2 regions of the Kribbella sp. NPDC023972 genome follow, and region 2 is predicted to be linked to the other one. Evidence: predicted binding sites of a transcription regulator. Region 2 holds the regulator's gene; the other holds the start of a gene.
The links. Region 2 encodes HrcA, which represses chaperone genes, less so after heat shock. Its sites were predicted from a motif close to TTGGCACTCGNNNNNNNCGAGTGCCAA; they were not measured.
Positions count from the first base shown of each region.

Region 1 (3,406 bases), on a different contig from region 2:
GGTGAAGGTGAGCACATGGCTGATGTTCGGCTCGCCGAAGATGGCGGCGACCAGCGGGTTGATCAGGTTGTTCACGGTCGCGGTCACGACCTGACCGAACGCGGCGCCGATCACGACGGCGACCGCGAGGTCGATGACGTTGCCGCGCATGATGAAGTCCTTGAAGCCCTTGAGCATATGGGTTTGCCTCCACGACAGCGGATGATGTTCCCCGACAAGGTAGGGCGACGACTCGGTCCATGCGAGAGAGCTCGCCGGGTCGACACGCATCCTGCCTACTCGTGTCCGGAAAGTGATTATCAGCTGGTGTCCGGGGTCAGCGCCACGGTGATTCTGGAGTTGGTGGTGGCCTGGGCCAGGCGGGTGGCGACCTCGGGGCTGGTGGCGACAACGACCAGTGCGCCGGAGGTCGTCGTACGCGGAGTCGGCAGGGCGACCACGCGGACGGCTCGGGCGAGGAGGTTCGCGGACTCGGCTGGGGAACTCGTGGCGGCGTACAGGTTGACGCGGTCGCCGACGCGCAGCAGGGCGCTGATGTCGGCGTCGTCGATACGGAACGGATAGGCCAGTGAGCCCGCGGCGACTGAGACCGGCGCCAGGAAGCGGGCGTCGGTGAGTGGTTCGCCGGATCTGACCGGACCACTCAGCACGCGTGCCCTCAGATCTGTGCCTGGCCTGAGGACGCCGTCGGGCACGGCGTTGACCGGGAGGTCGAGGGTGCGGAGGTCGGAGTCGGCGGGCACGGCTCCGCCGGCCAGGTCGCGCGCGGCGGCCAGAACGGCGGTGGTCGGAGGTGGTGGAGGGGAGAGGGCCACGAGGCCGAAGTACACAGCTGCCGCGGCGGCCACGCCGGCCAGCAGCCGTCGGTGCCACCGGGCAGCACGGAACAGTTCACGAAGTGGGGAAGGGATTCTCATGCCAGAGAAAGTACGAGTTTCTCCATGCCCCACCCGCTGGTTGTCCACAGCCCCGCCCTCGAGGGGCGGGCCGGGATCAGGCGGCGCTGGTGCTGGTGCTCGAGGACGTGCTGCTCGAGGGCGTGGCCTTCGTCGAGCTCGAGGAGCTGGAGTCGGAGGACGAGGAGGAGCTGGTCGACGAGTCGGACTTGGCGTCGGACTTGGAGTCGGACTTCGCCGAGACCGTGCTCTTGCCGGAGTTGCGGCTGTCGGTGCGGTAGAAGCCAGAGCCCTTGAAGACGACGCCGACGGCGTTGAAGACCTTGCGCAGGGTGCCCTGGCAGGCCGGGCAGACGGTCAGCGCGTCGTCCGTGAAGCTCTGCCGCACCTCGAGCGCCTCGCCGCAGTCGGTGCACTGGTACTGGTACGTCGGCACGGTTCGTTCCCTTCAGGCCGTTGGCACTCCTACTACTCGACTGCTAATAATGCTCCAGTCACCCGAACTATTCCAACTCGGGCGTGGGATACCCCAACTCCGCGTCGCTGTCCACCGGACGCAGAGCCACGCAAAGTTGTGCGGTACCCCATTTGGGGCGGGCGGCGGGATTCTCTACGGTTGGTCCGTGCGTCGCCTGCTTCGAGTCGTCATCATCAGCGGAATCGCCCTCGCCACGGTCCTCCTGGTGATCGCGGGTACCGTCGTCTTCGTCGTCCGCCATTCCTTCCCGACGTACGACGGAACCATCGAGCTGACCGGTCTCGACGGCGACGTCGAGGTGGTCCGGGACGCGAACGGCATCCCGCAGATCTATGCCGACACCCCGAGTGACCTGTTCGCCGCGCAGGGTTATGTGCACGCGCAGGACCGCTTCTTCGAGATGGACTTCCGCCGGCACGTCACCGCCGGCCGGCTGGCCGAACTGTTCGGCCCGGACGCGCTCGAGACCGACAAGTTCGTCCGCACCCTCGGCTGGCGCAAGGTGGCGGAGAAGGAGCTCGGCCTGCTCACCCCGTCCACCCGGCAGTACCTGGACGACTACGCCCGCGGCGTGAACGCGTACCTGGACACCCACAGCGGCTCCGGCCTCAGCCTGGAGTACGCCGTGCTGTCGCTGCAGCCGGGCGGCCTGCGGAACTACGTCCCGGAGGCGTGGACCGCGGCCGACTCCCTGGCCTGGCTGAAGGCGATGGCCTGGGACCTCCAAGGCAACATGGAAGAGGAGATCGCCCGGACCAAGATGCTCGCGGCGTTCCCGGCGCGCAACATCGAGAGCCTCTACCCGCCGTACCCGTACGACCGGAACGAGCCGATCATGGCCACCGGCTCGATCCGCGGCGGCAAGTTCACCGCGGCGCCGATCGCCTCCGAGGCCCGGCGTGGGATGCTCACCAAGGACCTGCTGAAGTCGCTCGACACCGTCGACAAGGTGGCCAAGGGACTGCCCCAGCTGCTCGGCCGCGGCGACGGCATCGGCTCGAACTCGTGGGTCGTCTCCGGCGACCACACCACCACCGGCAAGCCGCTGCTGGCCAACGACCCGCACCTCGGCGCGACCATGCCGGGGGTCTGGACCCAGGTCGGCCTGCACTGCAACACCGTCACCAAGGCGTGTCCGTACGACGTCTCAGGCTTCAGCTTCTCCGGGTTGCCCGGGGTGGTGATCGGCCACAACAACGCGATCTCCTGGGGCTTCACCAACCTCGACCCCGATGTCACCGACCTGTACCTCGAGCGCGTCGACGGCAACAACGTCCTCTACAACAACAAGTGGCGGGCGATGGCGACCCGCGAGGAGACGTTCAAGGTCGCCGGCCAGGACGAACCGGTGAAGATCGCCGTCCGCGAGACCCGGCACGGCCCGCTCATCTCCGACGTCGGCGAGGACCAGCGCGAGACCGGTGAGCTCGCCGCCAAGCAGGGCAAGCACTCCAAGCCGTACGGCGTCGCCATCCAGTGGACCGCGCTGAACCCGGGCCGCACCGCCGACGCCCTGTTCGCGATCAACCGGGCCCAGAACTGGACCCAGTTCCGGGCCGCCGCGCAGCTGTTCCAGGTCCCCTCGCAGAATCTCGTGTACGCCGACACCGAGGGGCACATCGGCTACCAGGCACCCGGCCTGATCCCGATCCGCAAGACCGGCCGGGGTGACTGGCCGGTGCCGGGGTGGGACCCGAAGTACCACTGGACCGGGTACGTCCCGTTCGATGCCTTGCCCACCGAGTTCGATCCCGCGGACGGGATCATCGTGACCGCGAACCAGGCGGTGGTGCCGCGGACGTACACGTACTACCTGACCAACGACTGGGACTACGGCTACCGGTCCCAGCAGATTCTCGACCGGATCAAGTCGGCCGGGAAGCTGGACGCGAACGCGATGGCGTCGATCCAGCTGGACACCAAGAACCGGGCCGCCGAGATGCTGGTGCCGTACCTGCTCCAGATCAGCATCGACGACGACTTCGAGCGCCAGGGCCAGGACACGCTGCGGAACTGGGACTTCACCCAGCCG
Region 1 is NZ_JBEZZH010000003.1:129,747-133,152, forward strand. Features, by position in the region: gene mscL (large conductance mechanosensitive channel protein MscL) at 1-177, opposite strand, end outside; gene AB0F43_RS13655 (hypothetical protein) at 300-917, opposite strand; gene AB0F43_RS13660 (FmdB family zinc ribbon protein) at 994-1,332, opposite strand; gene AB0F43_RS13665 (penicillin acylase family protein) at 1,520-3,406, shown strand, end outside.
Region 1: AB0F43_RS13660 (FmdB family zinc ribbon protein) is a predicted target of HrcA. The motif match lies at 1,353-1,379, and genes of this name have one in related genera.

Region 2 (3,406 bases):
GTGACGCCCGGCCACGAGCTGTGGCACCCGGCGCCTGAGTTCTACTACCAGCCCGGCGGCGGTCCGGTCCTCGACATGGGCCCGTACTACGTGACGAGCCTGGTCACCCTTCTTGGTCCGGTACGGCGAGTCACCGCACGCGCAGGTCAGTCGCAGCAGCAGCGGAAGATCCACACGGGTCCACGAGCCGGTGAGACCTTCCCGGTCGTGGTGCCGACGCATGTGACCGGCGTACTGGAGCACGAGTCGGGTGCGCTGACCACACTGCTGATGTCGTTCGACGTGTGGGCCGCCCGGCTGCCGCGGATCGAGGTGCACGGGACCGAGGGCAGCCTGTCGGTGCCGGACCCGAACGGCTTCGACGGCAAGGTCGAGATCGCGACGGCCACGAACCGTGACTGGATCGAACTCCCCGTAGCCGGCGGGTACGCCGGAGCCGGCCGAGGTGTCGGCGTTGCGGACATGGCCCGCGCGATCCGGTCGGGCGAGCCGCACCGGGCCGACGGCGCGCTCGCTTACCACGTGCTCGACGTACTCGAGTCCGTGCTGGAGGCGGCCGCCCAGGACCAGCCGGTGGACGTGGCGAGTACGGTCGACCGGCCCGCCGCCGTACCGTTGGGGGCGTCTCCCGACCTCGCCTGAGACCGCGTGAGATCCGTCCCACGCCGTGATCTGGCACTGGCGGCTACTACGGCTCGGTAGACTGGCACTCGAATGAGCTGAGTGCCAAGTGGTCGACGCCGGAGAGAGGGTGGTGCGCGTGCTGGACGAACGCAAGCTGGATGTTCTCCGCGCCATCGTCGAGGACTACGTGGCGACTCACGAGCCGGTCGGTTCCAAGACGCTGGTGGACCGGCACAACCTCGGGGTGTCGCCGGCGACCGTCCGCAACGACATGGCCGCGCTGGAGGAGGAGGGGTACATCACCCAGCCGCACACCAGCGCCGGCCGGATCCCGACCGATGCGGGGTACCGGCTGTTCGTGGACAAACTCAGCACGGTCAAGACGCTGTCCCCGGCCGAGAAGAAGGCGATCACCTCCTTCCTGGCCGGCGCGGTCGACCTGGACGACGTCGTCCGCCGTACTGTCCGGCTGCTCGCCCAGATCACCCGCCAGGTCGCGATCGTGCAGTACCCGTCGCTGAACCGGTCGCACGTGCGGCACGTCGAGGTGGTCACGATGACCCCGCGGCGACTGCTGCTCGTGCTGATCACCAGCGCCGGTCGGGTCGAGCAGCGGATCGTGGAGCCGCCGCACGACGTCGATGAGCAACTGATCGCCGACCTGCGGTCCCGGCTGAACACCGCGCTGGCCGGGCAGCGGCTGACCGAGGCGGCCACGTCGCTGGCCGCCGTCCCCGAGACGTTCGCGCCCGCCGACCGCCAGCTGGTGGCGGCGATCGTGACGACGTTGCTGGAGGCGTTCACCGACGAGGTCGGCGAGCAGCGGATCGCGGTCGGCGGCGCGGCCAACCTGACCCGGTACGGCGACGACTTCGAGCGCAACGTGAAGCCGGTGCTGGAGGCGCTCGAGGAGCACGTCATCCTGCTCAAGCTGCTCGGCGAAGCGACCAACCCGCAGACCCTGACGGTCCGCATCGGGCACGAGAACCCGTACGAGGAACTGGCCACCACCTCGGTGGTCGCGACCGGGTACGGGTCCAAGTCGGAGGCGCTGGCCACGCTCGGCATCGTCGGCCCGACCCATATGGACTATCCGAGCACGATGGGCGCCGTACGGGCCGTCGCGCGCTACGTCAGCCAGATCCTGGCTGATTCCTGACACCACCAACCCCTGGTCTGGAGTATGAGCACCGATTACTACGCCGTCCTGGGCGTCAGCCGTGACGCGACACCGGACGAGATCAAGAAGGCGTACCGGAAGCTGGCCCGTCAGTACCACCCGGACGTGAACGACTCCGAGGACGCGCACCACAAGTTCCAGGAGATCGGCCGCGCCTTCCAGGTGCTGAGCGACCCGCAGAAGCGGCAGCTGCACGATCTCGGCGGTGACCCGTTCGCCACCGGCGCGGGAGCCGGGCCTGGCGGGTTCGGGCAGGCCTTCACCTTCACCGACATCATGGACGCCTTCTTCGGCCAGACCGGCGGGGCCACCCGCGGGCCGCGGCCGCGGACCAGACGCGGGCAGGACGCGCTGATCCCGTTGCGGATCGACCTGGCCGAGGCGGCCTTCGGGACGACCCGGGAGCTGAAGGTCGACACCGCCGTACTGTGTCCGACCTGTTCGGGTTCCGGTGCGGCGGCCGGCTCGGAGCCGGTCACCTGCGACATCTGCCATGGCCGCGGCGAGGTCACCCACACCCAGCGTTCGTTCCTCGGCGAGGTGCGGACGATGCGGCCGTGCCCGAACTGCCGCGGCTTCGGCACGATCATCCCGAACCCGTGCGTCGAGTGCTCCGGCGACGGCCGGGTCCGCTCCCGCCGTACCGTCACCGTGAAGATCCCCGGCGGCGTCGACACCGGCACCCGGGTCCAGCTGTCCGGCCAGGGTGAGGTCGGCCCCGGCGGTGGCCCGGCCGGCGACCTGTACGTCGAGATCGAGGTCGAGCCGCACGACATCTTCACCCGCAACGGCGACGACCTGCACTGCACGGTCACCCTGCCGATGACGGCGGCGGCGCTCGGTACGACGATCGACCTGCCGACGCTCGAGGGCGAGACCATGCCGCTGGAGATCCGGCCGGGCACGCAGTCCGGTGCGGCGATGACGCTGACGGCGCGTGGTGTCCCGCGGCTGCGGCACGCGGGGCGTGGTGACCTGATCGTCCAGGTGATCGTCGAGACCCCGACCAAGCTGGACGACACGCAGGCCGACCTGCTCAGGCAGCTGGCCGGCATCCGAGGCGAGGAACGCCCCCAGGGCCAGGTCCAAGCCACCCACAAGAGCGTCTTCGGCCGCCTCCGAGACGCCTTCGGCGCGCACTGACTGCGCGGCGATGGGACTCGCGGTCTTCTACCTGCCTGAGCTCGGCGGTTCGGAGCTGGTGCTTGATGGCGCCGAGGGCCGGCATGCGGCGGTCGTACGGCGGATTACGCCCGGCGAGCGGATCCGGCTGACCGACGGGCGGGGTTCGTGGGCCGAGGGCGCGGTGACGGCTGCGTCGAAGACCGGCGTGACTGTTGCTGTCGACAACCGGGGGACGGTGGCGGCGAGTAATCCGCGGCTGGTCGCCGTCCAGGCGTTGCCGAAGGGGGAGCGGGCCGAGCTGGCGGTGGAGATGCTGACCGAGGTCGGCGCCGACGTGATCGTGCCCTGGAACGCGGAGCGGAGTCAGTTCCGCAGCAACCCGGAGCGGTCCGCGAAGACGCTGGCGAAATGGCAGGCGTGGGCCTTCGAGGCCAGCAAGCAGTCCCGCCGGAGCTGGTTCGCCGAGGTCGCCCCGAT
Region 2 is NZ_JBEZZH010000001.1:970,267-973,672, reverse strand. Features, by position in the region: gene AB0F43_RS04400 (Gfo/Idh/MocA family oxidoreductase) at 1-642, shown strand, start outside; gene hrcA (heat-inducible transcriptional repressor HrcA) at 761-1,783, shown strand; gene dnaJ (molecular chaperone DnaJ) at 1,808-2,947, shown strand; gene AB0F43_RS04385 (16S rRNA (uracil(1498)-N(3))-methyltransferase) at 2,958-3,406, shown strand, end outside.